3 regions of the Dielma fastidiosa genome follow, and region 1 is predicted to be linked to each of the others. Evidence: predicted binding sites of a transcription regulator. Region 1 holds the regulator's gene; each other region holds the start of a gene.
What was found. Region 1 encodes HrcA, which represses chaperone genes, less so after heat shock. Its sites were predicted from a motif close to TTTTAGCACTNNNNNNNNNNNAGTGCTAAAA; they were not measured.
Positions count from the first base shown of each region.

Region 2: DWZ33_RS06205 (Hsp20/alpha crystallin family protein) is a predicted target of HrcA. The motif match lies at 1,684-1,714, and genes of this name have one in related genera.
Region 3: htpG (molecular chaperone HtpG) is a predicted target of HrcA. The motif match lies at 3,763-3,793, and genes of this name have one in related genera.

Region 1 is NZ_QRQL01000005.1:139,526-150,167, reverse strand. It holds gene DWZ33_RS11875 (YitT family protein) at 109-969, opposite strand; gene DWZ33_RS11870 (type 2 periplasmic-binding domain-containing protein) at 1,075-1,761, opposite strand; partial or broken gene DWZ33_RS18300 (LysR family transcriptional regulator) at 1,801-1,974, opposite strand; gene DWZ33_RS11865 (M20 metallopeptidase family protein) at 2,098-3,255, shown strand; gene dnaJ (molecular chaperone DnaJ) at 3,409-4,515, opposite strand; gene dnaK (molecular chaperone DnaK) at 4,594-6,402, opposite strand; gene grpE (nucleotide exchange factor GrpE) at 6,417-7,049, opposite strand; gene hrcA (heat-inducible transcriptional repressor HrcA) at 7,060-8,079, opposite strand; gene DWZ33_RS18430 (prepilin-type N-terminal cleavage/methylation domain-containing protein) at 8,233-9,051, opposite strand; gene DWZ33_RS11835 (M24 family metallopeptidase) at 9,157-10,536, opposite strand; gene DWZ33_RS11830 (hypothetical protein) at 10,557-10,642, opposite strand, start outside.
Region 2 is NZ_QRQL01000002.1:291,919-302,560, reverse strand. It holds gene DWZ33_RS06215 (recombinase family protein) at 1-776, shown strand, start outside; gene DWZ33_RS06210 (nucleoside recognition domain-containing protein) at 800-1,639, shown strand; gene DWZ33_RS06205 (Hsp20/alpha crystallin family protein) at 1,803-2,222, shown strand; gene DWZ33_RS06200 (TIGR04076 family protein) at 2,305-2,655, opposite strand; gene DWZ33_RS06195 (helix-turn-helix transcriptional regulator) at 2,639-3,640, opposite strand; gene DWZ33_RS06190 (hypothetical protein) at 3,832-4,686, shown strand; gene DWZ33_RS06185 (HdeD family acid-resistance protein) at 4,725-5,252, opposite strand; gene DWZ33_RS06180 (YaaA family protein) at 5,380-6,096, shown strand; gene DWZ33_RS06175 (2-thiouracil desulfurase family protein) at 6,093-6,560, shown strand; gene DWZ33_RS06170 (phosphocarrier protein HPr) at 6,716-6,982, shown strand; tRNA gene DWZ33_RS06165 (tRNA-Ala) at 7,072-7,147, shown strand; gene DWZ33_RS06160 (hypothetical protein) at 7,514-8,032, shown strand; gene DWZ33_RS06155 (RNA polymerase sigma factor) at 8,069-8,542, shown strand; gene DWZ33_RS06150 (zf-HC2 domain-containing protein) at 8,539-9,201, shown strand; gene DWZ33_RS06145 (FtsX-like permease family protein) at 9,308-9,835, shown strand; gene DWZ33_RS06140 (ABC transporter permease family protein) at 9,836-10,642, shown strand, end outside.
Region 3 is NZ_QRQL01000001.1:569,476-580,117, reverse strand. It holds gene DWZ33_RS03050 (C-GCAxxG-C-C family protein) at 1-264, shown strand, start outside; gene DWZ33_RS03045 (ACT domain-containing protein) at 370-639, shown strand; gene DWZ33_RS03040 (PFL family protein) at 652-2,010, shown strand; gene DWZ33_RS03035 (SLOG family protein) at 2,309-2,785, shown strand; gene DWZ33_RS03030 (pyridoxamine 5'-phosphate oxidase family protein) at 2,865-3,338, shown strand; gene DWZ33_RS03025 (DUF3784 domain-containing protein) at 3,352-3,678, shown strand; gene htpG (molecular chaperone HtpG) at 3,805-5,721, shown strand; gene DWZ33_RS03015 (MurR/RpiR family transcriptional regulator) at 5,805-6,593, shown strand; gene DWZ33_RS03010 (DUF7916 family protein) at 6,647-7,564, shown strand; gene DWZ33_RS03005 (hypothetical protein) at 7,655-8,332, shown strand; gene DWZ33_RS03000 (alpha/beta fold hydrolase) at 8,438-9,298, shown strand; T-box leader at 9,602-9,838, shown strand; gene hisZ (ATP phosphoribosyltransferase regulatory subunit) at 9,874-10,642, shown strand, end outside.

The DNA.
Region 1 (10,642 bases):
AAATATGATTAAAAAAAAGACCACCCAACATAACAGCTGCCTTGATATGCCGCTGAATGTCAGGTGAATCGCCCATCTTATTATGACATGTTATATTTTCATCCCTGTTCAGAATCGTTTTTCATAATTACCGACAATTTCATTTCCCTCACTTAAGATGATAAAAGCGTTGGGATCTAATGCTAAAACACACTGCTTCAGCATGGGAACCTCATACTTAGAAAGGATGGTAATAAATACATCCGTCTCTTCATTCGTATATACACCCATACCCTGCCAGCTTGTAACACCGCGGCCCAGCTCAGTCAGTACCTTTTGCTTGACTTCTTGATGCTTGGTGATCACCATTGCCTTTACAATGATATTTTGGGTATGAATCTTATCCATCGCCAGCGCGAATACTACCGCATAGATAATGGAATAGATCGCGTTTGAAAAGGAAAAAGCAAAGGCGCAATAGGTGTAAACAAGAGCATTGATGACGATTGAAAGCCTGCCGACCGTAAAGGTTTTTGAACGCATCGCGAAAAAGACACCGAGAATATCCGCACCCGCTCCGCTGCCGCCGGCTTTCAGACATAAGCCTGTCCCATAACCGCCAATCAATCCGGCAATGATCATGCTGGTCAGCGGATCTTTGAGAATCGCTGTTTCAGGAATCGGCACAATGGAAAAAGTAATTGTCTGAACGATGATTGAAAGCAGCGTCAATACAAAGAACTTTTTAGAAATACTTTTATACGCGATTAAAAATAAAGGTATATTCAACAGAAAATTAATGATACCGGCAATATCAAAATTAAATTCAAGATGAAAGATTTCAATCAGCAGTGTTCTGATAATCTGCGCGATACCGATGATTCCGCCATTATATACATGCATTGGAACCACAAATATATTAACTGCCATTCCAAATAAAAAAGAACCAGCGATTACATATAAAAAATTAGACGTCCATTTACTCTGCATACCTTAACCTCCCGCAATGAGCTGCAACCTTGATATATTATAACATATATCACAAACATATTATATCATGTTGATAGAAGAATAAGAATATACAAATAAAACACATCAAAATTTATCAGAATCAGTAGTCTTGACTCGGACTGTATTTTTTAAAAACTCGATTAATTCAATTTCCTGCGCAGTAAAGGCAGTGCCAGACTGAAAAATAACACATATGTTCATTTTAAACTCATCATCAATTAACGGAATATAACAGAATTCCGGATTTTTCGAATCCGGTGTAAGGGTTAAAAGTGAAAAACACTTATTATTTTTCAGCGCCAAGAATAATTCATCTCTATTCTGTACTTTCAAAGAAATATTAAAATCATAGATTTGCCTAAGCTTAGATGCTTCCGGCAATGCTGTATAATAAGTTAAAGGATATGCAAGCATTTCACTGATTGAAATACGCCTTTTGCCAGCAAGAGGGTGCTTCCTGCCAACGATAACATATGTCTGTACAGATTCAAAAAGTTTGAAATACCGCAGCTTATATTGCTTTATTTTTTCTGCGAAGCTGATTAAATCTAATTGGTTGATTGGCAAGATTCCAATATGAACTCCCTGACTTATGACATCATTAATTATTTCAGCGGGTTCTGTTCGACGCAGCATGTTTGAAAACAGATATCCCTGTTCCTGAAATTTAAGAAATGCTTCAAGAATATATGATAAATAAATGAATGAAACAGAAATCGACTGTATACCGCACTTAGAAGATAAATCTTCTATTTTTTTATATTCAGTCATGATATTTCTTGCCGATTCAATAAACTTTTCGCCATTTTCAGTTAATTTAATGCCTTTAGGTGTCCTTAAAAAAATCACAAAGCCTAATTCTCGTTCACACCTTTTCACAATATTATTTAATGATGGCTGTGAAATGAACAGTTTTTGCGAAGCGCGATTAATTGAGCCGCATTGAGAAATAGTGATAAGTTGTTTTAAATGGTGAATCTCCATAAGTTGATTTCCTTTCAGTTATAATGTATATGTTATAACAGATATAAAATTATACTTCAAGACAAAAACACAAAAAAAGGATAAAGTAGAACTGACATTAAAGCCAAGAAAGAGAGTGAAATAATGTATTCTTCAATTTATACAGAAAGTAAAGAAATGTATGATGAACTAATAGAATGGCGCAGAGAATTGCATAAAACGCCTGAATTAGGACTTGAGCTTCCGCAAACTGTCTCTTTTGTGAAAAACAAGTTAACTGAACTTGGTATACCGTTTGAAACAAAAGTGAATGGTAATTGCATTGTCGGATATCTAGGTTCAGGTGAGAGATGTCTGCTGCTTAGAGCTGATATGGACGGTTTACCAATGTTTGAGGAAAGCCAACTATCCTATGCATCGCAAAATGGCAATATGCACGCTTGTGGTCATGATATCCATACAACTGCACTGTTAGGAGCCGCTAAGCTATTGAAAAAGCATGAGCAGGATTTAAAAGGTAAAATAAAACTATTGTTTCAGCCGGGCGAAGAAACATTTGAAGGCGCCAGAGCCGTAATCAAGGAAGGTATATTAGAAAATCCTAAAGTAGATGCGTCTTTCGCGGCTCATGTTGCTTCTACCCTTCCTGTCAAAACCATCGCTTACGGCACGCTGACAGCCACTTCTGTCTTTGGTTTTAAGATTACGATAACTGGTAAAGGCACACATGGCGCTATGCCGCAGAATGGTATAGACCCGATTAACGTTGGGGTTACTATTTATCAGGCATTACAAGAGCTCATTGCGAGAGAATGTGCCCCCAGTAAAGAAGTATCATTGACCATAGGACAATTCAATTCTGGAACAATGAATAATGTCATACCAGAAACAGCTGTCTTACAAGGAACATTGCGCACCTTTGACAGTGAAACTAAGCAATATTTAATCACACGAATCAAGGAAATTGTAAAGAATATCTCTAAAGCCTTTCGTGCAGAAAGTAAAATAGAAGTGTTGACGGATATACCTGTACTTTGTTGTGATGAAAAAAGAAATGAAGAAATTGTGAAAGCGTTGAATTTAATGAATGCGGAATTAAAAATTATATCCGGCTTACACACAACTGGATCTGATGATTTTGCTGTATATGCAAATGAAGTACCGGCTTCTTATTTTATGATTGGTGCCAAAGAGAATTCGAATACTATTTACGCGCATCATAATCCAAAAGTATGTTTCAATGAACAGGTTTTACCAATTGCCGCAGCTGTCTATGCATGTGCTGCATTGGATTGGAAATAGTTAATGAAAGAATCATAAATGATATCAGTTAAGTACAGAGGTTAGTCCTTTTATATGACCGTTTTAAAATAATATCCTATTTCTATCACACTGAATTAATTGTATTCTTTAAATAAACCAAAATAAAAACCTCAGCAATGCCGAGGTTTTTGTCTATTTCTTAAATGCTTTCTTAAACTTATCAAATGGTGATTCACTTGTCTTGCTGTTCTTTAGCTTTTCATAGTATTCTTTTTCTTCACGAGACAGCTTCGTTGGAATCTCCACTTTTACTTCTACATACTGATCGCCCTGACCGCCGCGGGGAGCTTTAACACCCTTACCGCGCAGACGGAATTGAGTACCATGCTGAGTACCGGCTGGAATCGTCAATTCAACATCACCATAAACGGTTGGCACATCAACAGTGCAGCCTAATGTCGCATCAACAGCGCTGATTGGCACCGAGATACGAATATCATTGCCGTCACGAACAAAATTAGGATGACGGTTTACATTGATTTCAATGTATAAGTCACCATTTGGACCACCGTTAGTACCCCGTTCGCCTTTATTGGCTACACGGATCTGCTGACCGGACTGAATCCCTGCCGGAATCTTGATTTCCAGCTTAACACGCTTATGCTCATAGCCGCGGCCATGGCATTTCGGACATTTATTCTTGATTTGCTTGCCTGTACCGTTACATTCCGGACAGATTGAGTTCGTCATGAAAACACCAAATGGGGTTCTCGACTGCTGCTGAATCTGACCTGTACCGTTACATCTTGAACATGACTGAATATCATCTTTGCTGCGCGCACCGCTGCCTAAACACTCACTGCACTGTTCATCCACTTCCAGCGTAATTTCTTCACTCTTGCCAAATACCGCGTCCATAAAATCAATCCGCATCTGCATGAAGCGGTCATTGCCTTTGCGCGGCCCTGTTGACTGACGGCGTGAAGATGTCCCACCGCCAAAGAAAGACCCAAAAATATCACTGAAATCATCAAAACCAGCGCCTGAGAAACCGCCGGCACCGCCGCCGAAGGCGCCGTCCATGCCCGCATGACCAAACTGATCATAATTTGCTTTCTTTTGAGGATCGCTTAATACCTCATAGGCTTCATTAATTTCCTTAAACTTTTCCTCGGCGCCTGCTTCTTTATTCACATCAGGATGATACTTCTTCGCCAGGGAACGGTATGCTTTTTTTATTTCAGCCTCACTTGCACCCTTACTGAGTCCAAGCACCTCATAATAATCTCTTTTTTCCATAGAATCACCCTTGACCTTTATTCACTCGTTAAACACGAAATTCTAGCAATGGCTAGAATTCGTGTTTCTATAAACTGTTTAGTTCTTTTCTTTAAAATCAGCATCTACAACGTTATCATCGTTGTTATTTGCAGAACCAGCGTCAGCACCCTGCTGTGCCTGCTGCTGATACATTGCTTCACTGGCAGCCTGTGCAGCTTTTTCAAGTGCATCCAGCTTAGATTTTACAGACTCCATATCGTTTTCGTCAAGAGCTTTTTGCAGTTCATCACGAAGTTTCATTGTTTCTTCCTTCTGCTTAGCGTCAATCTTATCACCGGCTTCAGCGATTGAAGTATCAATTTGGTTGATGAAAGCTTCTGCCTTATTCTTTAATTCAGCTTCTTCTTTACGCTTTTCATCTTCAGCCTTATGTTCTTCAGCCTCTTTAACCATACGTTCGATTTCTTCATCACTTAAACCTGAAGAGTTAGAAATCGTAATAGACTGTTTCTTGTTAGTACCTTTATCCAATGCAGATACGTGTACGATACCGTTAACGTCAATATCGAAAGTAACTTCAATCTGAGGAATACCGCGGCGTGCCGGTGCGATACCGTCTAACTTAAACATACCTAATGTCTTGTTATCATTAGCCATTGGTCTTTCACCCTGCAATACATGAATATCTACTGCCGGCTGATTATCCGCAGCGGTCGAGAAGATCTGTGATTTACTTGTAGGGATTGTTGTATTTCTAGGAATCAATACGGTCATTACATTACCCATCGTTTCGATACCTAATGATAATGGTGTAACATCCAGCAATAATACGTCTTTAACATCACCGCTGATAACTCCGCCCTGGATAGCAGCACCCATTGCTACGGCTTCATCTGGGTTTACTGATTTATTTGGTTCTTTACCTAATTCATTCTTAACCGCTTCCTGTACAGCTGGAATACGTGTAGAACCACCAACTAATAATACCTGATGAATATCATTCTTTGTCAAACCGGCATCTCTTAACGCATTGCGTACTGGGATGATTGTACGTTCAACTAATGATTTAGTCATTTCATCAAATTTAGCTCTTGTTAATGTTGCTTCAAAGTGCAGCGGACCATTAGCACCCGCTGAGATAAACGGTAATGAAATCTGTGTTGTTACTGTACCGCTTAAATCTTTCTTCGCTTTTTCAGCAGCTTCTTTTAAACGCTGCATAGCCATTTTATCTGAACGCAGATCAATGCCATTTTCTTTCTTGAAAGAATCTACCATCCAATCAACAACAACGTTATCAAAATCATCGCCGCCCAGATGTGTATCACCTGAAGTTGATAATACTTCAAATGTACCGTCAGCTAATTCAAGGATAGATACATCGAATGTACCGCCGCCTAAGTCATAAACTAAAACCTTTTGTTCTTTATCTGTTTTATCAATACCATAAGCTAATGCAGCAGCAGTCGGTTCATTGATAATACGTTCAACTTCAAGACCGGCAATCTTACCAGCATCTTTAGTTGCCTGACGCTGAGCATCATTGAAATATGCAGGAACCGTAATAACCGCTTTAGTAACTGTTTCACCAAGATATCCTTCTGCATAAGATTTCAAATATTGAAGAACCATTGCAGAAATTTCCTGCGGTGTATATTCCTTACCTTCCAGAGTTACTTTTTCATTCGTACCCATTAAACGTTTGATTGAAGAAACCGTATCCTTATTAGTTACTACCTGACGTTTAGCAGCATCACCAACGATACGCTCACCGTTCTTATAAGCAACTACTGACGGTGTAGTTCTGTTTCCTTCTGGGTTTGTGATAACTTTGCAGTCGCCGCCGTCCATAACAGCAACGCATGAATTTGTTGTACCTAAGTCAATACCGATAATTTTACTCATAATGTGTGTCCTCCTTATTCGCTTACCTTTACAAGCGCTGGTCTTAAAATACGATCTTTAATCATATAGCCTTTTTGTAATACTTCCAATACCATACCGCTTTCCACGCCTTCCCGGCTTTCCTGCATCAGTGCCTGGTGGAAGTTTGGATCAAACGGCTTATCACTCGCTTCGATTTCAGTGATACCTTCTTTTTTCAGAAGCTCGATCAACTGGTTGTAGATCATTTCAAAACCCTTGACATAAGTCTTGATATCTTCTGAGTCACTCTTGACGATCAATGCTCGTTCAAGATTGTCAATGACAGGCAGAATCTCTTTACCAAAGCTCTGCATTTTATATTTATTAGCAGTATCAAATTCCTGCTGAAGCCGGCGCTTCGCATTTTCAGTATCTGCGTACGCCTTGTAATAAGCATTCTTGGCTACGTCTAATTCCTTGCGTAAATCTTCATTTTCCGCTTTCAGCCGTTCAATTTCTTTTTTCTTGCCATGTCCGTGACCCTTGCCTTCATGTTCACATTCACATTCACAAGATTCAGCTTTCTCATGGCATTCACATTCACAGGCTTCGGCTTCAACGTTTGGCTTAGTTTCCTCAGCCGCCGCTTCGCATGTCTGCTTTTCTTCTGTTTTTTTCTCGTCCATTTTATTCTCCTTATTCGTTGTTGAACATCTTTTCAATCTGCTGGCTCATGTATTCCATCAGCGCAACAACCTGATTATAAGGCATACGCGTAGGTCCCACTACCATCAGCTGGCCTTCCTCATCCTTATTGATCTTAAACTTGCTGGATATGACAGAAACATCGTCAATATTCATTAATTCACGATTATCTGTACCGATCCTGATTGCCATCTCTTCATTGCCATAACCAATCTGACGCCACAGACTGCTGTTTTCCAGCATTGACATCAGCTGCTTCAGCTTTTCAATATCGGCAAATTCCGGCTGATACAGCATATTTTTCTGTCCTGACAGATAAACCTGATCACTGGCAAACCGTACAAAGGCATTGACAAAGGCTTCAAACAATATTTCATGCCGCTTAACCTTGCCTGCCAGCAACGGCTCAATCTCTTTCATTTTTTCAACAACTTCATTTAATGCGATACCGCACAAATTCTCATTCAATATATTGCAGCAGGTGGTAATATCACTCATTGAAATATTATCTTCAAATTGGAAGGTTTTATTTTCTGTATGACCATGATTGGTAATAAATATTGCCACTGCACTGCGTTCATTGATTGGAATCAGCGAGATATGCTGCAAGGTCTGATACCTTGATTCAGGTCCCAGAACCACACTTGTCAGATTTGTCATCTGTGAGAGAATATCACAGCTTTGCCGAACTACCTCATCGATGCTCATGTTGCGGGCATCAAAGACGGTCTGCAAGGCATTGACAACTTTCTGATCAAGCTGCTTTTCCATCAGATTATCAACATAATACCGATAACCTTTAGAAGAAGGTATGCGGCCGCTAGATGTATGTGTTTTTTCAAGCAAGCCCATTTCTTCAAGCGCTGCCATTTCATTGCGCAGCGTCGCTGATGAGCAGTTGAAATCAAGCAGTGTGAGTAATGTTTTACTGCCGACCGGTTCAGCGGTACGAATAAATTCATCAACGATGGTTTTAAATACTTTCGTCTGTCTGAATGTTAGCTGATCCATATTCACCGCTCCTTTCTAGCACTCAACCCTTCTTACTGCTAACAGTATATACCGAATCTTTAGCACTGTCAACAATAAAGTGCTAAAATCAAATAAAAATGAATGTGAAATTATGTGTCTAACATAAAAACGAACAGATTACGCGTCTGTTCGTTATGGCATGATAATTTCTCCGGAAATCACAGGGTTAGCTTCTACCCAGTGCAGCTTTTCCATTTCTTCTTTAACAGTATCATAGGATTTATTAGCGATTAAGATTGTCTGATTTTTTGTAGACGGCTGATACCACTTGCCGCTGTCACGGTCATAAATCAGCGAAGCAAACCAATTTTCACCTGTCGACGCATAGACATACTTTTGGCCGCTTGGTGTTGTTGTCTCTGATTTATATGTATCCATATAAGGCTGTACATAATAAACAGTATCACTTCCATCAAGGATAAGTGTCGGCCATTTCCCGCCATTGGCTTTTTTTAAGATAGCCCGTACCTGATCATTGCTGTTTAACTGCCAATCATTAATATTCTTATCACTTCCGTAAGGGTTAAATTGTTTGTATTTATCTGGGTTATCCATCAAATCTTTCATTTGGTCAAAAATCTGAACTGGAATTGTCGAAGTTGTTTTAGAATGAATCGTACATTTTGTCCGATAGGCAGTTTTCCCTGCATCAGTTGTGTATGATTCAATTAAGTAGCTGCCGCCGTCAGGACATTTAGGCACAGTTGAGAAATATTCTTCATTCGTATTATTTAATACCTCATTCAGTAAATCATAATTTTCATCACTGCCAAGTCTGATAAGCTTAGTCTGATAAGCACGGTTGATTGAGGTCAGATTACTATCACAAACGGCTTTCTTCGCATCTTGGGCATAACCGATAAAAGACGGTACTAAAAAAAGTGCCAAAATACCAAGAATGGCAATGACAACGATTAATTCTATTAATGTAAATCCATCTTTCTTACGCATATCTGTGCTCCATACTGTTTACGAATAATGTTATTATAGCATAAGCAAAAAAGAAAAACAGCCGTGAAACTTGTTCTTCGCAAAAGAAAACTCCCGGAAGGGAGTCTACTCTTTTACAAACGCTAGTTTTTTATTCAGCATGAGCGGACGGTAATAAGCAACTGTATCATTCATCGGCAGCACTTCTGGATGCAGATGAATACCCAGCACTTCACTAATATATGCACGGCGCTTCATGAAAGTTTCATATAGGGCCGGATATTCTTGTTTTAGCTGGTTACGCAGCGCAGCATCCGCTAAAGCGATTCCGCTCTCACAGCTGGCACCGCCCAATCCTTCAACACTTGGAATGATATCAATCTGAAGCAGCATTCCACTTTTTAAAGAAGCCGCTGAGCCTTCAAAAATCGGTGATGACAGCCATTCCTCATCCGCACATAAATGCCCCGGATTCAAATGCCAATGATATTTATGCTTAGGCAACACCTGCTCAATCTTTTGATACATTGCATCCCCGCTCATTCCAAGCTGGATGTTTTCAAGCCATGCAGCAACCGCATAATAATAAGGTTTTGCAATTCCATCTAAATAGGGAACTGTCAATTGTGTTTCATCATACAGTGCATAACCGCTGCGGCTGCTTAAACCACCCTTATAACCCACTGTCAAAGAAATCTTGTCACCTAGTTTAACCTGATTATCAGTGGGATAGAGATTAGCCTTAACGAAACGTTCTCCGGCAGCAGCGATCGTAACAACACTGTTGCGCTGGCCATAACGATTCAGGCACTGCCCAAGCTCCATTTCTGAAACACCTGCCGCCAGCATATTCATAGCCGCCAGCATGCCATCACTCGCTAAAGCAGATCCAAATTCATAATGGGCAAGCTCATTAGCATTATTAATCGTTCGAATTCCTTCTGCGCCAATAAACAAATCACATCGATTCATCAGATTCTTTCTGCCTACTAAAGTTTCAAGTGCCTGAACAATATAATAAGGGAGATCAAAAAGCTGTGTATTATCATTAAACTGACTCGTGAACATTTTCCAGCCAACAACACCAAGCTGCATTCCCTTTTGAATGCCTGCTTCCTTAAAACAATCAATCAGTGATCGTTCACCCTGCATTGGCTGATTAGGCAAAGAAAAGTACGGTACATGAACAGCCTTTGCTTTGATTCGGGAAATACCCGCCTTATTCAAATTTTCATTGCCAAGCAGCAAATACGCTGTGCCATTTTTATGCACGACAAGCAGCGCTTCCTCAAAACGAGGAAGAAAACCAGTTAAATATTCAAAATTAGATCCATGTTCAAGATCACCATAAATAAGCATCACATCTAGTTTTTCTGATTGCATTTTAGCAAGCAGCTTAGCTTTTCTTTCCTGCATTGTTTCATCACTCAGCATCACTGGTTTTTCAGCTTTAGATATAATAGGTTCAGGTATTTCCTTTAGTTTTACTGCATCAAATAGATTCATAACCGCACCTCTTTTTCTTTTTATTTATATTCACGAAGAATCATATCCACCATCTCATCAGCTGCACCATAAGGAAAATATGTATTATATGATTCAAAAACAATTC
Region 2 (10,642 bases), on a different contig from region 1:
ATCCGGTTTATCGCGGACACAGCGCACAGGGGAAGTCAGTCAAGAGCAGTTTTAAAAATCGTCATGTCAGTGCATTGCCGATGCAGGAATGGATCATTGTAGAAAATACACATGAGGCGGTTGTGGAACAGGAATTATTCGATTTAGCCAATGAAGGGGCAAAGCAGCGGCAGTGTGTAAAAAAAGACAGCTTTGTTAACAGCTTTTCAAAGATTGCGGTTTGTGCTGACTGTCATCACGGCATGTCGACGATTGGCAGTATGCCGCATGTGATTCTGGCATGCGGTTCATACAAAAGCCATGGAAAATCGATCTGCAGCAATCATTTTATTGATTATAATGATCTGATGCAGTGTACAAGGGAAGTGCTTAAACGCTATGCACTCTTGGATGAGGCTGAGAAGCAGGAAGTATTTGCTGAGATCAAAGAGGAGCTGTCGCCGTCCAAGCATGAGAATGAACGCATTGATGAATTGAATCACATCCTTGATACGCTCTATCTTGATTATTATGCGGGTACGCTGAGCGCTCAGCGCTTTGAACAGCTCAAAGAGCATTATGAAGCAGAGAAAAGTCAGCTGGACAGCTTTAGACAAACGGTAGATGACACTGTGGATTTTGAAAAAATATATCGGGATATTATTCGCTTTGACGAGCTGTCACCGCAGCTGTTATCTGCGTTTTTTGAATCTATTGAAATCAGTCAGGGAAGTGATGAGAATCATGAAAAGCAGCAGCAGATCGTTTTTCATCCGCGTTTTAAAATCAAACCATAGCGCCGAAAACACTAACCATGTGCATGGGGTTTGGATGTAATGCGGCTGGCATCGTCGGCTGTCGGATCATCGATTCGCCAAGAGAGCGTTTAATGGCTATCTGTACGAATAACTTTGTACCATGCAACGGGCGCTTTCCTACAATGATAGCTATTATAACGATGTTTTTTGTCGGAGCTTCCCTGCCTTTTATGCAGTCAATAATATCCACACTGCTGTTAATGGGAGTCATTCTGCTAGGCGTATTCACAACCTTTAAGGTATCGTCGCTCCTGAATAAAACGATTCTTAAGGGGGTGCCCTCCACCTTTATTTTGGAGCTGCCGCCTTATCGTAAACCGCAGATTGTCAAAACGCTTGTACATTCAATTTTCGACCGTACCCTGTTTGTGTTAGGCAGAGCGATGGCAGTGGCCGCCCCGGCCGGTCTCTTAATTTGGCTGATGGCGAATATTACAATCGGTGATGCCACACTGCTGACTCACTGCGCAGGACTTCTTGATCCCTTTGCAAAGCTGTGCGGGTTAGATGGTTATATACTGTTGGCCTTTATCCTTGGTTTCCCAGCCAATGAAATCGTGATACCGATTCTGATTATGAGCTACTTAGCCAGCGGTTCCATGGTTGATTATGATAATATAATGCAGTTAAAAACATTGCTGGTAGATCATGGCTGGACATGGATCACCGCGATCTGCACCCTGCTCTTTACTTTGCTGCATTGGCCTTGTGCAACGACCCTGCTGACCATCAAGAAAGAGACACAAAGCTGGCGGTGGACGCTGATTGCATTTGCGCTTCCGACATTGATTGGCTTGGGCTTATGTATGCTTGTGAATTTGGCAGCGACACTGATTTTTTAACAGATTTGTATTTATTAGTAAAAATTAATTGAAAAAAGTCAAAAATTTAGCACTCAACTATTGACAGTGCCAACACTTTGGATTATACTATAAGTGTAATCAGGATAGGACCTGATGAGGTTTGAATTCATGAAATGATATTGTTACGAAAGAGGCGATGGTTATGAAATTCTTACCTGGATTGAATTTATTTGATGATGCATTTGATGATATGTTTTTTGATCCGATTTTCACTAAGAAAAGCTCGAATATCATGAAAACGGATGTAACGGAAAAGGATGGCAATTACCTGCTTGATATGGAATTGCCTGGTTATGGCAAGGAGGACATCAAGATTGAATTGAAGGATGGATATCTGAATGTCAGTGCCAGCAAGAATACAAGCAATGAAGAAAAGGATGACAAGGGTAATGTGATCCGTCAGGAGCGTTACACCGGCAGCTGTTCACGCAGCTTCTATGTTGGTGACGGTGTTAAGGAAACGGATATTAAAGCTAAATTTGAAAATGGTGAACTGAAAATCGTAGTACCTGTTGATGCACCAAAAGAAGTTGAAGAAAAGAAATTTATAGCAATTGAATAAAAGCATAAAGCTGTAACGGTTTGACCCAAGATTGAGAAGGTCAAAAAGCGTTACAGCTTTTTTTGTGCTTTATAAAATTTTTCTATGAATCATAAAAGTGTCCCTTGTGGAAATTTTCATTGCCAGTTTTATTAGCGGTCATTTTAAATAATACACAGCCATCTGGACATACGACATTTTTACTGTAACGTTCATGACCGCCGATATTCTCCAAATCACCGCCGCTTCTGACAGCTTCCATGATAGGAAACATTAAAAGCATTACCTTTGAACAAATACCTTGGCCATCCGCGTTTACTGGACAGCCATAGGTACAGGTGTATTTATCCCCGATCTCTTCACCATTGCGGCAATAGTGTTCTGTCTGCTGTCCGCGCAGAAAGCCGGCTACTTCAATTTCCCATTCATATTCTTCGTCATACCATTTTTTCATTATATTGCTCCTTGTCTGCCTGCCTCTTTACAGGTCTGATATATTTCCATCCCTTCACTGGATCAAAATAGAAATAAATGATTCTGCCAGGTGTCAGATCCGGTACATAATCAGTTTCAGTATAATCAAAATCTGCCATTGCTTTTTCCATTTGCTCTTCTACGCTGCGGTTTTCCTGATCATAATCAAAGGGCCCATGTTCAAAGACTATATATTCTGCAGATAAGACATCCCGCAGCTGAAAATGCGGAGGAATAACACCATGATAATTAGCTGGCAGTCTGACGCCATAGCATTCAACGCGCTCAATCCCCCAATCACAAAGCCTGCCGCCGGGATCGATAATATAAGCCATAATCTGACCGCTGCTGCTGTTGGTTTCACTGCCGCCGCCATCATCCAGCTTGCCCTTGATGCTGTCCAGATAACCGCAGACAGTATCTTGATCCTGACCTTGTTTTAATTTTTGTTTCTGCCAGAAATCCCAATAGCCATTGCTTTCATAATTACTGATATATAGAAATTTATGAGCGGGAATTGTCACAAAATAAATCTTAATTGACGCAGAGGATTTCATCATGCCTATTTCCTGCAGACCTAAAAAATAACGGTCAAAGGGCTGTATTTTAGTGCGGAGAATGACTGCTTGGGGATTGGCGCGGTAGTGACTTGGTGTAACACCATAGGTATTCTTAAATGCTCTGGTGAATGCTTCATGCGATGAAAAGCCATAATCTAAAGCAATTTGCATAATACGCTTATCACTGTCACGGATTTCCTTCAGCGCAAAGGCTAATTTTCGGCATCGTAAATAATCTTTAAACTGCATGCCTGTTATCTGTTTGAATTTTCTGGTTGTATAGAATTCAGAATAACCAAGCCGCTTAGCAAGCATACGCAAGGTTAAAGCTTCATCATTGTAATTTTTGATGCATTGATCGATTTCATCCGTTATAATTTGAATCTGCTGCTGCCATTCAAACATATTTACACCGCCATTCTGTTATATAACAATGATTATTATAAAACAGAATCAAGAATCAGACTTGATTTTACTTGCACTTCTATATGAGCTTTACCAATATCAGGAATGGTACTTATTTCTTTCAAAGAAGCAAAGTGTTTACGCATAATTAAAACAAGGTTAGGCATAGTAATCTTGAAAGAAGGCTACCGATGAAAATTTTACTCTCTTTAATATTGCTGCTGAGCATGCCATCTGCATTAAAGGTAGAACAGATTCCTTTTTCAGCTCAATGCCCGGCAGAAACATCCTGTGAACCACTTGATTATATGCAGTACCGGCAGGGGAATGATGTTTTATATGCACTTAAAAGCAGTGCGTCCTATAAACGCTATAAGAACAACTTTGACAGTGTGATCTGGCAGACATTTTTTGATGATGTACCTTTGGGACATGTTTCATTGACTGAACGCTGGCATCTTGATCAAAAGGATACTTATGAATATACACAGACTGGGGTGAGGATTGACAATGATCAGCTGAATGAATATACCCATCTGATACAAGGAGATGTCTTGGCTTATGCGGTGGTATCTGATGTTCTTAAAGATTTTGAAGAGCTGGTCAGCGATGATACACTTACTGATAAGGAACATTTTGATCAACAGGCAGATTTAATACGCAGACGGCGGCTTGCGCAATATAGAACGGATAACCTGAATGGTATTCTTGTTTACCAAGAGGCGGGAGAGGTGCCGGATGAATTGTTGGTACTGATGGCTCAAAAGGCTTTTGATCAGATCAGCGGTTATTATTCAGCATTGTTTGATATCGCTTTAAAAGCAGCCTTGGCGGCAGAGATGGAAAATGCATCACATCAGGTTGAGCTGATCAGTGAAGGGAATAAATACTGGCTGAAGCTTAGCAAAAATGCACAGCAGGAGAGTGAAACAGTGGCGGCTGAACCGGTTGATGACCTCACAGAAAAAAATGATTGGCTTTATGTCTCCATCGTTTTGACTATTTTATTTGCGATGATTGCCTGGTTCTTTGGCTATGCGGGATAAAAAAAGAACAGGCGTACCTGTTCGAGAGAGGGAAAACTTTAAAAATTAAGGCAGAGATACCAGCGAATCAAGGTAACTAAGCCTTGGAATATCAACAGGGCGCCAAGCAATACACTGATTGTCAGAATTGCCAGCGACGGATTGAAAAAGGCAAAGATTGAAAATGCGATGCCGACAATGCCAAGCGCACACATCCAATTCCAGCTGGCAAAGTTAAAGCGGCGCATTTGAAAACTATTGATGAATTTTGCAAGACTTGTAACTAAAAGCCAGCTACTGAATATATAAGGTATAAAGGCAGCGGTTATGTCATTATAACCGATTAAAAAGCAAGCCATGACAACACTTAAAATACCGTCGATCAGCATCCATGCGTTACTGAAAAAGGTATCTCTGAAGAAGAAATAACCAACAATATCTGAAAAGCCTTCAAATAATATCGCAATGGCAATAATCCAGGCGATTGATGAGAGGGCAGTCATCGGATTCATAATACAGATCACCCCGGCACCAATTAATAAAATCGCGGACAGCAGCCACAAAACCTGACTCCATTTTCTATTCATTACGATCACTCCTTTTATCTATTCTTATCATAACCTATTTTTTACAATTAACCATTAGACAGAAAGATTTATTTGACTTATTTTATTACATGCGGTTAAATTTGTATAGGTATTAAGGAGAAAGATAATGATCATATGTTGTTCACCGACTAAAACGATGAAAAGCGAGGCAATTGCGGAAGCGAGCCAGCCGATGTTTGCACAGACAGCTGCCTATATAGCTTCCTTATTAAAAGATAAAAATAAAGAGGAACTAATGAAATTCTATAAGTGCAATGAAAAGATAGCGCTGCAGAATGTGAGTCGTTTTCAATCCTTTGAACCAGTGACGCAGAACAATGCCGGACTGTGCTTTGACGGCCTGCAGTTTAAACGGATGCAGGTGCATGAATGGAATCAGGAGGATTGGGATTTTGCTCAAGAACACTTGCGGATTATGAGTGGCTTGTATGGGATGCTGAGGGTAAAGGACGGCATCAGTGAATATCGTTTGGATGTTGAGAATCCCTTACAGGTTGAGGGCAAATCGCTTACTGAATTTTGGCGGTTAAAGCTTGCGGATGGTTTAAAGGATGAATGCATTTTGGATTGCTGTTCTAAGGAATATAGTGCTTTATTGCCTGAAACAAAATGCAGTGTATCCTTTTATGTGGAAAAACAGGGTAAACTGAAGATTGAGGCGACGGCGGCTAAGATGGCCCGCGGTTCGCTGATTTATTATTGCATTAAGCATAAGATAGATAATATAGAAGCGGTAAAGGCTTTTAATGAAGATGGATATCACTTTCATGAACAGCTTTCCAACGCTAAGCATTTAGTATTTGTCAAGGAGGTGCAATTATGATATTGGTCAGTGCTTGTCTGCTTGGTGAAAATTGTAAATACAGCGGCGGTAATAACGCCAATGCTTTACTTATAGATTATCTGAAGGATAAGGAATACATCAGTGTTTGTCCTGAGGTGATGGGTGGTCTGCCGACGCCAAGGGCCTGTTGTGAACGGGTAAAGGATCGGGTTATCAACAATCTTGGCGAAGATGTGACAGAAGCTTTCATAGAAGGCGCAAAACAAACGCTGGCAGTTGCACAGGCGAATAAATGCACGCTGTGTATCCTGCAAGTACGCTCGCCAAGCTGCGGCGCAGGCAGGATTTATGATGGAACTTTCAGCGGCAGAATCATTGAAGGAAACGGCATAACCGCGCAGTATTTACTGGATCACGGCTTTAATGTAATCAGCAGTGAGGCTTTTACTGAACAGCTTAAATCAGGAAAAATAGATGAAGAACGGCTCTGTAAAACTTTATAAATCTCGTTTGTCAGATTGAAATACCACTACATTTCTGATTGAAAAACAAGGCTCGCAGATTTATTTTTAAAATAATCAAATATTTGCGATTTTAGCATTGTAAGTGCTACCGAAATGGTTTAAAATGGAGTAGAAGAATATTAGGAGGAATAAAAATGAAACAAATTACAGTATCAGTAATCGATCCAGTTGGATTACATGCACGCCCTGCAACAGTAGCAGTTAACGCAGCTAGTAAATTCAAATGTGAAGTGAATGTGTCTTTCAAAGGACGTGAAGTAAACATGAAATCAATCATGGGTGTTATGTCTTTAGGAATTCCAACACAATCTGAAATCACTATTTCTTGCAACGGTGAAGATGAAGATGCTGCTATCGCAGCTATCGAAGAAGTTCTTCGTACACAAAAAATCGTTGGTTAATTTAATTCACAATTAAATATAAAAAAATGGCATTTAGCCATTTTTTTTATGAAAGTTTTATGTTATAATAGCATCGCAATGTCAGTATTGGGGTTTTAGCTCAGCTGGGAGAGCGCTACGCTGGCAGCGTAGAGGTCAGGGGTTCGAGCCCCCTAAGCTCCACCAATATACGAATAAACGCCTTTTATGGGTGTTGAGATAAGAAAACAAATTTAACAACTAAATAACCAAGCAAAAGGGACGTTATCACAAGATAGCGTCCTTTACTGCATATTGCCACGCTACAGCTTGAAATAAGTTGCGGTATTTTTGTGTGTTATTCTACAAACGGCAAGCAGTTGTTTGAAAGGCTCATGCGGCAGAAAGGCATCTCCGAAAGAAAGGTACAGAAACTTTGCGCAGGCCGAATATCCGGCGTTTTGATTGATACAATGACGCTGACAAGCCTGTTGGCGGGAGAAGAAAAAGTATCTTAAAAATAATTGTAACGTTTTTCAATTTCGTTAGTCTTATAAAGGAAGGAGGCGGCCAATGAGCTTATTTGATCCTATCAGAAAATCCGGGCAGCCGATAACTTTTTCTAAAGCAATTATTCATTTTGTCCTTATTAGTTGCTTGGGGCTAATTACAGGTGTCTTGATTAAGCTGCTTGATCTTTACACAACTGACATTGGAAATATCTTTTCACAAACATCTGTTTGGATTTTTATTTGCACATTGATTTCTGTATCCAGCAATTCTGCTGTGCGGGCCTCAGTTAATGTTTTCAGCTTTTGCATGGGAATGTTAATGACATATTACATAACTGCAGAAATGACAGCAAGTGTTTATTCACATTTGATAGCCTATGGGTGGACAGTGTTTGCCTTTCTCTGCATGCCTATGGGATTTTGTATTTGGTACGCAAAAGGTAAGCATTGGTTTTCAAGGATAATTTCTATTGGAATCATTTTGATAATGCTTGTGACTTCAACAGTATTGTTTGATAAAATCAGAGTATCGGATATTCTATTTGCCGTTTTAACAAGCATGATCCTATTCAAAAAATAAAGCCATCAGAAAGATGAAAGAAAGCGAGGTGTTGGAGTGAAAGACTTTGAAAAGATATATTCAGAATACTTTGATACGGTATATCAATATACCCTTTCCCTTTGCAAAGACGAGGCATGGGCAGAGGAACTCACTCAAGAGGCTTTCTTTAAGGCTCTAAAAAATATTGGCACTTTTCGCGGGGAATGTAAATTAAGTGTTTGGCTTTGCCAGATTGCTAAAAATATATTTTATACAGAGGTCAAACGGAAGCAAAGACAAGTTGATTATCCTTTAGATACTATCCCGGGTACTGAAAGCATAGAGCAAAAACTGCTCAATAAGGAAACGGCTTTTGAACTTCACAAATTGCTTCATCGGTTAAAAGAGCCTTATAAAGAGGTATTTTGGATGCGTACTTTTGGAGAACTCTCCTTTGCAGAAATCGGAAGTCTTTTCGGTAAATCTGAAAGCTGGGCGAGAGTAACTTATCATAGAGCAAAATTAAAGATAAAGGAGGGCATAAAATGAAATATCCTTGTAGTTTGATAAAGGACTTGCTGCCCCTATACCATGATGGGGTTTGCAGCGAAGAAAGCAATAAGATTATTGAAAATCATTTGTCAGAATGTTCTTCCTGTAAGGACTACTATAATTTCCTTTGTGAAACAGATGAAATCTTTCCAGCTCCGCAAAATGCTGAGTTGGAAATGAAAAAAGCAGCGTCTTTTCGCTCGATAAAAAGAAAGCTGCGCAAAAAGCAAATATTAGTTGTTGTACTTGCATTTGCCATATTTGCGGCTGCATCTTTTTCAATTGTCGGCTTTTTGAAAAAATCCGAGCAGGTGATTTCCTATGAGAACAATATTTCGGTGTCAATGGCAGACGACAGCTTGATTGGCAGATTACAGGGCAATCAAGCTAATTATATTAAAATTAAGCAAGTGGAAATCAAAAATAACGGACAAATGGACACCTATTTGTTTTTCTATATGTCGGGAACAAAGTGGGACGATCTTATTACGAATGATGATATATTCAGCGAGTATGTCCTATGCAGTGCCGATAAGGGCGCAGAAAACATTGACCGCGTATTTTACTATACAGGGGATTATACAGGCATAGAAAGTATGGATATCGGCAATTTGCAGAAAATAATTGACAATTCTGTTTTGCTTTGGCGTAAATAGGAATACATATAAAAGATTGGAAAGCGGCGCACAAAAAAGTGCGCTTTATTTTGTAACGAATTGTAAACTGCGCAGTCATAGAGTAAAAGCGAAAGAGAGGTTTACTATGTTTAAAATAAAGCGGAAGTGCCGTCCTACTACAATCTTATTAGCGATCGGATTTTCAATTTCTATAATGTCCGTATTGGTTGGCATTAGTGCAATTAATGATATTTTAAATTCTTTAGCAGATGCAAACCAAGAAACACCGATATTTACTACTATGCAAAATACGGGGATTTCCCTTGCGCTTTCAATTTATCTGTTTTCTATTGCAAATTGTCTTGTGGTTACAAACTATTGGATTGTTACAAAGCGCAAAGATATGGCAATTCGTAAAGCGTTCGGCTGGTCAAATCGTAATCTCATTTGCGCGGCAGTATCAGAAATGGCGGAAATACTATTTGTCAGTCTTTGCATAGGGTTTATTTTGATTGAGATATTTTCACGCATGACTCAGGGAGTCATATCCATACATATAACACCTTTTTTCTTACGTAGTTCGCTGCTGTTCTTGTTATTTACTTTGATGATTTCTGTTATTATTCCTGTTATACGCATTTTGAAAATACACCCTGCGGAGGTGATTTCTTAAATGAAACTTTTAATGTTATCGATCAGGGAAATAAGGAAAAAGAAGTTTTTTTCATTTTTGATGTTGCTTGTATGTGTTATTGCGATGCAGACGGTTCTATCTGCTTTCACAAATGCGGCCAGTGCAGCTTATCAGCAAAAAATATTTGAAAGCAATATGGGTGTTGATATGGAAAAGGTATTGCACTTGAATTACCAATATACAGAAGAAAGCCCAGAGTTTGCAAATGTGATCCGGCAATATCTTGACTATATCAAAGCACTGCAGGGGGTGGAAGCAGCAGGACAGTTTGACGCAACCGGTATGTATTTTTCCGAACTTGAAAACATGAATGAATATAAGGCAATCAATGGGGAGCTGTTAAAGGGACAAAAATACGAAAATTATCCGGGCATATCGCAGCTATTAAGCATCGATGAGGAAATATTGTCATTTGTCAAAGGCGGAATTACCGAATACACAGCTACAACAAGCGGTCTGCTGCCTCTTTATGTAAGCGAGGTATTCAAGGATATTTTATCAAAGGGACAAATACTTACCGATGAGCGCACAGGCGGTCAGTACGAAATTGCCGGGTATATTCCCATTGATGCAAAGTGGGTTGAGGAAGATGATTTAATACGTTATCCCTTGGTTTCATTAAACGGTTGGTTCATTGCGCCTTTTACAAAACAAAGCCGTGATGATATCATGACGCAGCTTTCTTCTCTGCATAATACCTATGTATTTCTTTCCAATCATGCGGATATAGACTTTGTTAAAGAGCAGGTGTCTACATATCCATTACAACACGGGTTTGAAGCGTCG
Region 3 (10,642 bases), on a different contig from region 1:
GCCCTGCTAGGTATGGCCATGGTGATTTCGCTGCTGAACAGCTCTGGAAAGCTGGGCGATAAGCAAACCCGCGGCCAAACATACAAGCTGATTCAGCAGGGACTGAAAATGTTTGAGACCATGAATCAATCGACTCAGTGTGCTCAATTAAAGGGGATGGGATCACAGCCGATGCTGCGCAGCTGTCCGGGCTGTGTTGAAGACAGCGTAAGGATCATTGAGAAGCTTAAAAACAGCTGTGTCTGCAGCGGAAACATGCGGTAAGCCATGTATTTTATTTGAACACAAAAAAATGAATTGTTGGTGCGAAAAATCTTGTCAATTTAATACTTTAACGATAAAATAAGAAGACGTATAAGGAGAACGAAAATGAAAGCTGTAGTAAGTGTTTTGGGTAAGGATAGTGTAGGGATTTTAGCTAAGGTTTCAAAAGAGTGCGCAGATGTCAACGCGAATGTTTTGGAGGTAAGCCAAAATATTATGCAGGAAATGTTTGCCATGATTATGATGATTGATATCAGCCATATCAATTGTGATTTTAAGGAATTTGTTGATCATATGTCTGCATATGGTGATCAGAACAATCTGAAAATCCATGTGATGCATGAAGATATCTTCAATTCCATGCATCGTATTTAACAGGTGAAGCTTATGTTAAATGCTAATGATATTTTACAAACCATCAAGATGATTGATGAAGAGGATCTGGATATCCGTACAATAACGATGGGTATTTCTTTGCTTGATTGTGCTGACGCGAATATTGATAAATCCTGTGAGAAAATCTATAACAAGATTACTCGCTTAGCCAAGGATTTGGTTAAGACTGGCAATGATATTGAAAAAGAATACGGTATCCCAGTAATCAATAAGCGTATTTCAGTGACACCGATTGCGATGCTGGCGGCAGTCAGCGGCGGTGATCCTATCAAATATGCTTTAACTTTAGAGCGCTGCGCGCAAAGTGTCGGTGTTAATTTTATCGGCGGTTTTTCAGCGCTTGTTCAAAAGGGCTTTTCAGCTGGTGATTTAGAAGTGATGAACGCGATTCCGCAGGCTTTAGCGCAGACGGATCATGTTTGTGCCTCAGTAAATATCGGCTCTACAAAAGCCGGTATTAATATGGACGCAGTTAAGATTATGGGTGAAAAGGTTGTGGAAGCTGCCAAGCTCACTCAAGACCGTAATTGTATCGGTGCTGCCAAGCTGGTTATTTTTTGTAATGCACCTGAAGATAATCCGTTTATGGCGGGTGCTTTTCATGGTGTCGGGGAAGCTGACTGTGTGATTAATGTCGGGGTTTCCGGTCCAGGGGTTGTAAGAGCCGCGCTGGCCAAGGCACCAAAGGATCTGCCGATGCATGAACTGGCGGATATTATTAAAAAGACAGCCTTTAAGATTACCCGTATGGGACAGCTTGTCGGAACAGAAGCGAGCCGCCGGTTAGGTGTGCCTTTTGGTATCGTTGATCTTTCATTGGCGCCGACACCGGCCATCGGTGATTCTGTGGCTTATATTTTAGAAGAAATGGGTCTTGAAACATGCGGTACCCATGGTACGACAGCCTGCCTGGCAATGCTTAATGACGCGGTGAAAAAGGGCGGCGTTATGGCATCAAGCTCAGTCGGCGGTTTATCGGGTGCTTTTATTCCTGTTTCTGAGGATGCCGGCATGATTAATGCAGCCCGCAGCGGTGCGCTAAGCATTGAAAAACTGGAAGCTATGACAGCGGTATGCTCTGTGGGTCTTGATATGATCGTTGTGCCAGGTGATACACCGGCCGAAACGATTGCGGCAATTATAGCTGATGAGGCTGCAATCGGTATGGTTAATTCTAAGACAACAGCTGTCCGCGCAATTCCTGCTATCGGTGTCGAAGAAGGCATGGATCTGGAGTTTGGCGGTCTGCTTGGCAGTGGTCCAATCATGAAAATTAATCGCTGTTCAAGTGCTGTGATGATCAATCGAGGCGGAAGAATTCCGGCTCCGTTGCAAAGTCTTAAAAATTAAAATTCAGCTCTTTTATCAAAAAGAGCTTTTTTAAATGAGTCAGCAAATTTTTTTTACGATTAAATTAAATATTGATAGATAAACAAAATAACTGGATAATTAACGTTTATGTACTGATTATTGGGCTAAATGTATTTTAACGTTAACTATTACAAGCGGCGGTTAAGCTGTTGTAACTTTAAAATGTAAAGTTTATAATAAAAATGAAAGTATCTGAATATCATGAAATAAGGTGAAAATAGTAATTATTGAAAATGATAGGATGATATAAAAATCAATGACTAAAGGAGACACAATTATGAAACGTACGATCTGTTTTGATGGACCGGTTTACGATCATCTGCAATATGCGAAGGATGAAAATTCAGTGGAATGTCAGCGTATTAAAAAGGTACTGACAGATAAAATCGACACTTTGATCAAAGAGGGAGAATGTGTGTTTATGAGCGGTGTGCGACGGGGGATAGAGATGTGGACTGCTGAAATCGTACTTGAAAAGATGGAAGTGTATCCCAATGTAAGTCTGATCTGTGTCTGTCCTTATGAGGAACAGCCAACCTATTGGAATGAGAATCACCGTGAGCGTTATTTTACGATTCATCAGCTTTGTACCAAACTGGTAATGCTTAATCGGCATTATGAGAATGATAGCTATCAGAAACTGGATAATTATCTTCTGGAGCATTGTGATACCATTGTTACGCTGAACAGTGAAGAATCAAGAATGGCAAGAAAAGCGGCGCAAATGAATAAGCTTATTTTAAGCATCGACTAAATGAGGAGGTTCAGCCTCCTTTTATATTGCTTGTTCCTGTTTTCAGTGCTACTATAAGAGAAACAGGAAGGTGATTTCCATGGATGCTTATGAAGTTGGACTGCAGAAGCTGTCAGCCTTATTCAGTCAGGATCGGACATTTGTTTTAGCGACAGTGAAGGAATCAAAACCCTCTCAGCGGGTAGTGGATACTTATTATGATGAGGGTGTATTCTGGATTGTCACCTATGCTCAGTCAAATAAGGTAAAAGAATTAAGGATGAACCCGCAGGTATCCTTATGTAATTCATTTCATACATTTAATGGTTTAGCTTATTATGCCGGACATCCGCTTGATGAGCAAAACAAAGATATCCGCGCCAAGCTGATTCAAGTATTTGAGCCTTGGTATTTTGCGCATAATAATGAAGCGGATAAGGATATGTGTTATGTGCGGATTGAATTAACAGAAGGTTTTTTTCATACTGATGGTTTCGGATATATCATGGATTTTACAAAGCATGAAGCTAAAATTATTCCCTTTACTCCGCAAATCAGTCTGTTACCGATTTAGGCAGGTGATGTAAATGCTGATACAAAGCATAGTGGGTGTAATTTGCGGGGGACTCGCACTGCTGCTTTTGATTTATTGTATTTTTATGCTGTGTGAAAGAGGCCCGATTTTTACTAATCGTTTTATATGGAGCAGTGAAGCTGAAAAGAAAACCTTTGATAAAAAGGCGGAATATCGTCTGGCGAGCATCGTCTACGGCACTCTGGCGTTATTCTTCGCTTTAGAGACGATTTATGTATTTACTTTAGATATGCGGGTGCTGATCGTTGGATTTGCTTTGATCGGCCTGCTTTTTATCTATTTGATAATTAACGCGGTTAAGTCTCAAAGAAAGCGGTAAAGGATTGTTTATAGCAAAAATTAAGTTCGTTAACGAACTTTTTTTATTTTATGCTTGAATTTTAACAGAGATGGATTATAATATCATTAGCACTTAAATGCGATGAGTGCTAACGGAGGGATCAACATGAGCAAAAAGAAAGCATTTAAAGCTGAGTCAAAACGATTACTTGATCTGATGATCAATTCTATTTATACGCATAAGGAAATCTTTTTAAGAGAATTGATTTCTAATGCCAGTGATGCGATCGATAAGTATTATTATTTATCATTGAGTGATGAGAATATTACGGCAGATCGTTCAGCGCTGAAAATTCAGCTGTCAGTGGATAAAGAACACCGTACTCTTACCATCAGTGATAATGGTATTGGTATGAACAAGGATGAGCTTGAAGAAAACTTAGGTACGATTGCCAAGAGCGGTTCTTTAGCCTTTAAGGAAAAAATGGAAGCAGAAGAAAAGAATGATGAGGATGTTGATATCATCGGACAATTTGGTGTCGGTTTCTATTCTGCCTTTATGGTTGCCAGTGATGTTGTAGTGGAAAGCCGCAAAGCTGGAGAAGAAGAGGCATACCGCTGGGAAAGCAATGCTGTTGATGGTTATACAATCGATAAATGTGAAAAAGCGGAGCATGGTACAACGATTACTTTAGTGTTAAAGGAAGACAGTGAAGATGAAAAATATTCACAGTATCTTGAAACCTATGAGATTGAAAATCTGATTAAGAAGTATTCTGATTATATTCGTTATCCGATTACAATGTTTGTATCACATGAAGAACCAAAAGAAGAAGGCAGCGAAGAAATGCAGCTGGTTGTCGAAGAAAAGACATTGAATTCAATGGTGCCTTTATGGAAAAGAAATAAATCAGAGATTACCAAAGAAGAATACAATGAATTCTACAAGAATAAATTTAATGATTACATGGATCCTCAGAAGGTGATTCACACACATGTGGAAGGCAGTGTAAATTTTGATACCTTACTGTTTATCCCGTCAAAGGCGCCTTATAATTATTACAGCAATGAATATGAGAAGGGCCTGCAGCTGTATTCACGCGGTGTCTTTATCATGGATAAGGCCAGTGAATTAATTCCGGAATATTTCCGCTTTGTGCGCGGTCTTGTCGATTCACAGGATCTGAGCTTGAATATCAGCCGTGAAATGCTTCAGCATGACCGTCAGTTAAAAGCGATCGCTTCTAAGATTGAAAAGAAGATTAAATCTGAATTAGTAAATATGCTGAAGAATGATCGCGAGGAGTATGAAAAGTTCTGGAAGAACTTTGGCCTGCAGATTAAATTTGGTATTTATAATGATTATGGTATGCATAAGGAGATGCTGCAGGATCTGCTGATGTTCACATCTTCCCATGAAATGAAGCTGACAACGCTTGATGAATATGTGAGCCGTATGAAAGAGGGACAGGATGTCATCTATTATGTAGCCGGTGATAATCTTGATAAATTGGATAAACTGCCAAGTGCAGAACTGGTAAAGGATAAGGGTTATGAAATCCTTTATCTGACAGATAATGTCGACGAATTTGCTCTTCAGGTAATGATGAATTATCAGGAGAAGAATTTCAAAAATATCGCTCAAGGTGATTTGAATCTTGAAAGTGAAGAAGAAAAGAAGGAAATTGAGGAAAAGGCAGAAGAAAATAAAGATATGCTGTCTGATCTGAAGGAAACATTAAAGGATAAAGTAAGTGATGTTGTTATCTCAACTCGCTTAAAGAGTCATCCGGTATGTTTGAGTGCCGGTGAGGGTATGAGCTTTGAAATGGAAAAAGTATTGTCCCAGATGCCTGAGGGTAATCCATACGGTATGAAGGCAACCCGTATTTTGGAAATTAATCCAAATCATCCAATCTTTGAAGCTTTACAGAAGCTGTATGGCCGCGATAAGGATAAGGTTAAGGATTATGCGGATCTGCTTTATGATCAGGCATTATTAATTGAAGGCTTTGATTTAGATGATCCAATCAGTTTCTCAAATAAGATTTGTAATTTAATGGTTGATGCAAGTAAAGAATAAGAGTGGCTGTCCACTCTTTTTCATCATTATAAAAGGAGCGCCGGGATGGAAAAATCAATAAACCAAGGCAAAAGAAGTCGATTATGAATAATGCTTATATTCGTCTGCTGGTTTTCTTATATACAGCTGAAAAATCCTCTGTGGATTATGAGATTGCCGTTGTTTTGATGAGGGAATATAATCGCTTTCCCAACATACTGATTGAAGATATCGCAAAGCAGGCTTGTACGACGGCTTCAGCAGTTACTAAGTTTTGTCATAAATTAAATTATAAAAGCTTTAAGGAGCTGCGGAATGATTGTATTTGTGATGAACAGCTTCAGGTGATTCCTAAACAGCTTGAACTTGCCCAAACCAGCTATAAACAGGCATGTTTATCTTATTTAGAGCAGGAACAGCATAACCTAGCCTTTTATATGCAGTATCATGATGAAGCAATGATTCAAAAAGCAGCTTCATTGATGCGGGCGGGGATGGAAATCGGTATTTGTTATGCCCCTTATAGCTATACCTGTGTGCATGTGATGCGCAATTATCTGGAGATGTTTCATATTCAGGTACAGGGTGTGCCAAGAGATCTCGATGAGGATTTTATGGCGTATCGCTTAAAGTCATCAGCTTTGATTTGGCTTATCAGCTTGCAGGGGACATGGATCAAGGAGCATTGGAACTGGCTGATTAAGCTGAAGGGTGAAGGGAAAACATTTTTAATCATTATCGCTACCTATGAAGAAAGGTTTAAAGAGCTGACACCTTATATTTTTCCTTTTCAATTTAAGGATACAATTCTGGATACAGCCGCTCAGATTTCTTGTCTTTTCGTGAAGCTTGCGTTTGCCTATGCGAATTTTCCAAAATTGGAAAAAAGCTGAACAGCGTTTATCAAAGACACCTGTTATACTGAAACTGTAAACAGGAGGTAAAGATGATGAAACGTTTTTTGGACTGTGGTTTTTCTGATATGGAGGCAATGAATAAAAAAGAATTGCTGGAATCTTTAGAGGCAAGTGAGGGACGCGTGTTGATTGCAGAGTGTTCTCTGTGTCATGACAGCTTACTGCCCCCGATTAGCAACGCGGAAATCAGTGCGGCATTTGGCGCGGATATTCTTTTATTGAATATGTTTGATGTGAATCATCCACGTATTGACGGAATCCAAGGGGCAGCGGATAGTGAGGTTATTCGTGAATTAAAAAGACTGAGTGGCCGATTGATTGGTGTTAATTTAGAACCCATTGACCCAAGGGCAGAGACCATGGGTCAAATTGAAGCGATTTGTGAAGGCCGGCAGGCTAGTGTGGATACGGCGCTAAAAGCAAAAGCGCTGGGCATTGATTTTATCTTGCTGACTGGCAATCCAGGCACCGGTGTCAGCAATCAGACAATCATTGAGACACTGAAAATGATGAAGGAAGCAGTCGGTGATGATGTTGTATTGATGGCAGGTAAGATGCATGCCGCAGGTTCAAAAAGTGAAGCTGGCGAAAATATTATCACAAAAGAAACGATCCGTGCGTTTGTCGAAGCGGGAGCGGATGTTATTTTGATTCCGGCGCCGGGTACAGTACCGGGAATCACTTTAAATTATGTAAAGGATATGATTGCGTATGCTCATTCTTTAGATGCCTTGACACTGACATCGATCGGCACCTCTCAGGAAGGCGCTGAGGAAGCTACGATCCGTGATATTGCTTTGATGTGCAAGATGTGCGGTACGGATCTTCATCATGTAGGTGACGCGGGTTTTGCGCCGGTGGTACCAGAAAGTATTATGGCATACAGCATTGCCATTAGAGGCAAGCGTCATACATATGCCCGTATGGCAAGATCAATTAATCGATAATGCAAGCGGGCTGTCTGATGGTTGTTATTGCAGAAAGTGACTAAAACTGTTAGAATGAATGTATATATTAGAGAATAAGAGAGGGTTATCATGCAACAATATTTAATAGTTTTAGGGGTTTTTGCGATTATTTATTTAATTTATTATATTTGGAAAAAGAAAAAATCCAATGCTTTAATTGACGAACTTTACAAGGTACTGCTGAATAATGATGAAAAACGGCTGAATGAGATCTGTGATTCAAGATTGGCTAAGTTCTTATTTACACCTTATCATTTATATTACTATAAGTTAAATTTCTATACGAAGAATGATAATGAAAAAAAAGCAACGGAAATTTTAAAGACTTTGCTGCCTTTAAAGATTCGTGATAAAGAAAAGCTGTCTTTCTTAAATCTAACTTTCCCATATTTCTTAGGTAAGGAAAATAAGAAGATGTGTGAAGAAATCGCACCATTGATTAAGACTTTATCCGCTAAGGATAAAAATGCAGAGCTGATCTGCAGTGAAGTTGATTTATTAATGGATATTTATATTCATCCTAACCGTGAGAGAATTGCGGAGCTGCGCGCTCTTGCTGATGAGAATGAGGGCGAGGTTAAGGCAATGTATCTTGAACGTCTGGCTATTCTGTATACGATGCTGGATGAAATGGATAATGCGAAAGCGGCTTTTGATGAAGCGGTGCCATTGGCTGAAAATGCGGCTTATAAGGCTAAGCTGGAATTACTTGCTGAAAAGATCGGCGAAAAGAAACATAAGAAATAGTTATTATAATCAGAAACAAGCTGCCCTGAATTTGCTTTTATAGGGCAGCTGTTTTTAAAATATCAGATATATTACAGATCCAGAATCTGAAAACATGGAGGATTTATGAAATCGATATATAAATCAGCACAGGGAAAGCAAAAAATAATCGATCTATATGATGAACAGTTATCGAGACTTAATGTACCTTATCGCGATATTTATATAGCTACCTCCTTTGGTCAAACGCATCTAATTGAAACAGGGATTCAAGCGGGGCCGCCTCTGCTTGTATTTCATGGCGGCAATGCGACTACCGCCTATAATTTATTAGCGTGTACGTTTCTGTTGGAGAATTTTCATGTTTATGCCGTTGATACAATGGGGCATCCCGGTAAAAGTGCTGAAACTACTTTATCGCCTAATAATTATGATTATGGCAAATGGGCAAGTGAAGTGATATCTAATCTTGGATTCCAGAAAATACGATGTTTCGGCGGTTCTTTCGGGGCGGGCATTCTTGCCAAAACGATGTGCGCGGCTCCTGAAAAGATTGAAAAAGCGGTGCTTTATGTGCCATCAGGAATAAAGAATGCGCCTGCTATCCATTTAATAAGCATGGCATTGCCAATGCTGTTCTATCGGCTTACACATAAACCGAAATGGTTGATTAAAACCATTCTGCCAATGGCTGTATCTGAGGAGAACATTGATCATGACGCGCTTGAAACGGCAAAGTGCAGCATTGATAACGCAAGAATCAAAGCGGGGATGCCAAGTGATGCAGATCCGAATAAAATACGAAAATGTCTCGCTCCTACGCTAGTGATGGCAGGCGAAAAGGATTGTATGTTTCCAGCTGAACGGGTAATTCCACAGGCTGAAAAAATGCTTGTCAGCTGTACTGCATATTTATTGGCAGGCAGAGGGCATATGCATAGCTTAACGGAAACTGAGAAACAAATGATTATTCAATTTCTTATGTGAAATAGTACAATTGAAATGATTGTCAGATTAATATCACCGTTTTTTTTATTACAATAAATATTATTACTATTTTACTGATTTATTAATAATAGACAAAATATATTATAAAAACTAAAGTTTTTATTTATTTTAAGCAAAAAGTTCGAATACAATAATGTTATTAAAAGATAGGTAAGGCTGGTATATATCGGGTGGAGATGATTGCACTTAAATTTGTCTGTTGAATGCAAATTATTACATTTTAATGAAAATTTACAGAAAATGGTTGACATCCATTTTCTTCAGCGTTATGATTGAATCAGAAATAATGTTAAGACTGGAAAGAGTAGAGCTGGGCGCAGTATAGAGAGCTTTCGTTTGGTGGAAGAAAGCCTGTTTAACAGTTTGAACACATCCACGAGCAGTCAGGGTGAATGAAGTAATCCTGAACGGGTCCCTGCATCCGTTATCATGCTAGAGTATGTTTGTACTTGAAGAGGTTGGCATTGTGAGATGTCAATAAAATAAGGTGGAACCACGAAGTCAGCTTTCGTCCTTAGGATGAAAGCTTTTTTGTATTTAAAGGAGGCATAAAGATGCAATTCAGTATTCCGGAGGGAACCCGCGATCTTCTGCAGCGCGAGTGCCGAATTAAAAGATTAATGCAGAATCGTATTGAAGCGGTTTTCGAGCGTTGGGGATATGAGGAAATCATTACACCGGCTATTGAATATTATCGGACTTATCAGACTGGCTTCATGCTGCCCAAGGATGAGGAGATGTATAAGTTCTTTGATCAGCAGGGACAGATTTTAACTTTAAGGATGGATATGACGGTACCCATCGCAAGATTGGTAGCAGCTCGTTTCAAGGATCAGCAGCCGCCGTTTCGTTTTCGATATTGCGCCAATGTCTATAAGGTTAAGGAGCATTTAGCTGGTAAGCAGAATGAAGTGAGCGACTGTGGGATTGAATTGATCGGCATGAATGAGCAGGAAGGCGATCTGGAGGTGCTGTGCTGTGCATGTGAGGTGATTGATCAGCTTTCATTAAAAGACAGTGTGCTTGAAATCGGCAACGTGAATTTTTTTCATCAAGCTTGTTTAGCCTATGGCATTGTGGATGATCAGCAGGCTTTAATGGCTGAATTGATTGACAGGAAGAATCTGCCGGCCCTTCATGAACAAGTATCCAAGCTGCAGTTGGATGATGCGGGCAAGGCATTCTTTCTGCGGCTGCCATGGCTGTGCGGTAAAGCGGATATCTTAGATGAGGCTTTGTCCTATTGTTTCAATGATGAATTGCGTGCAATCGTGCTGGCCTTGAAAAAACAGCATGCGGCGTTAACGATGCTTAGCGATGCTG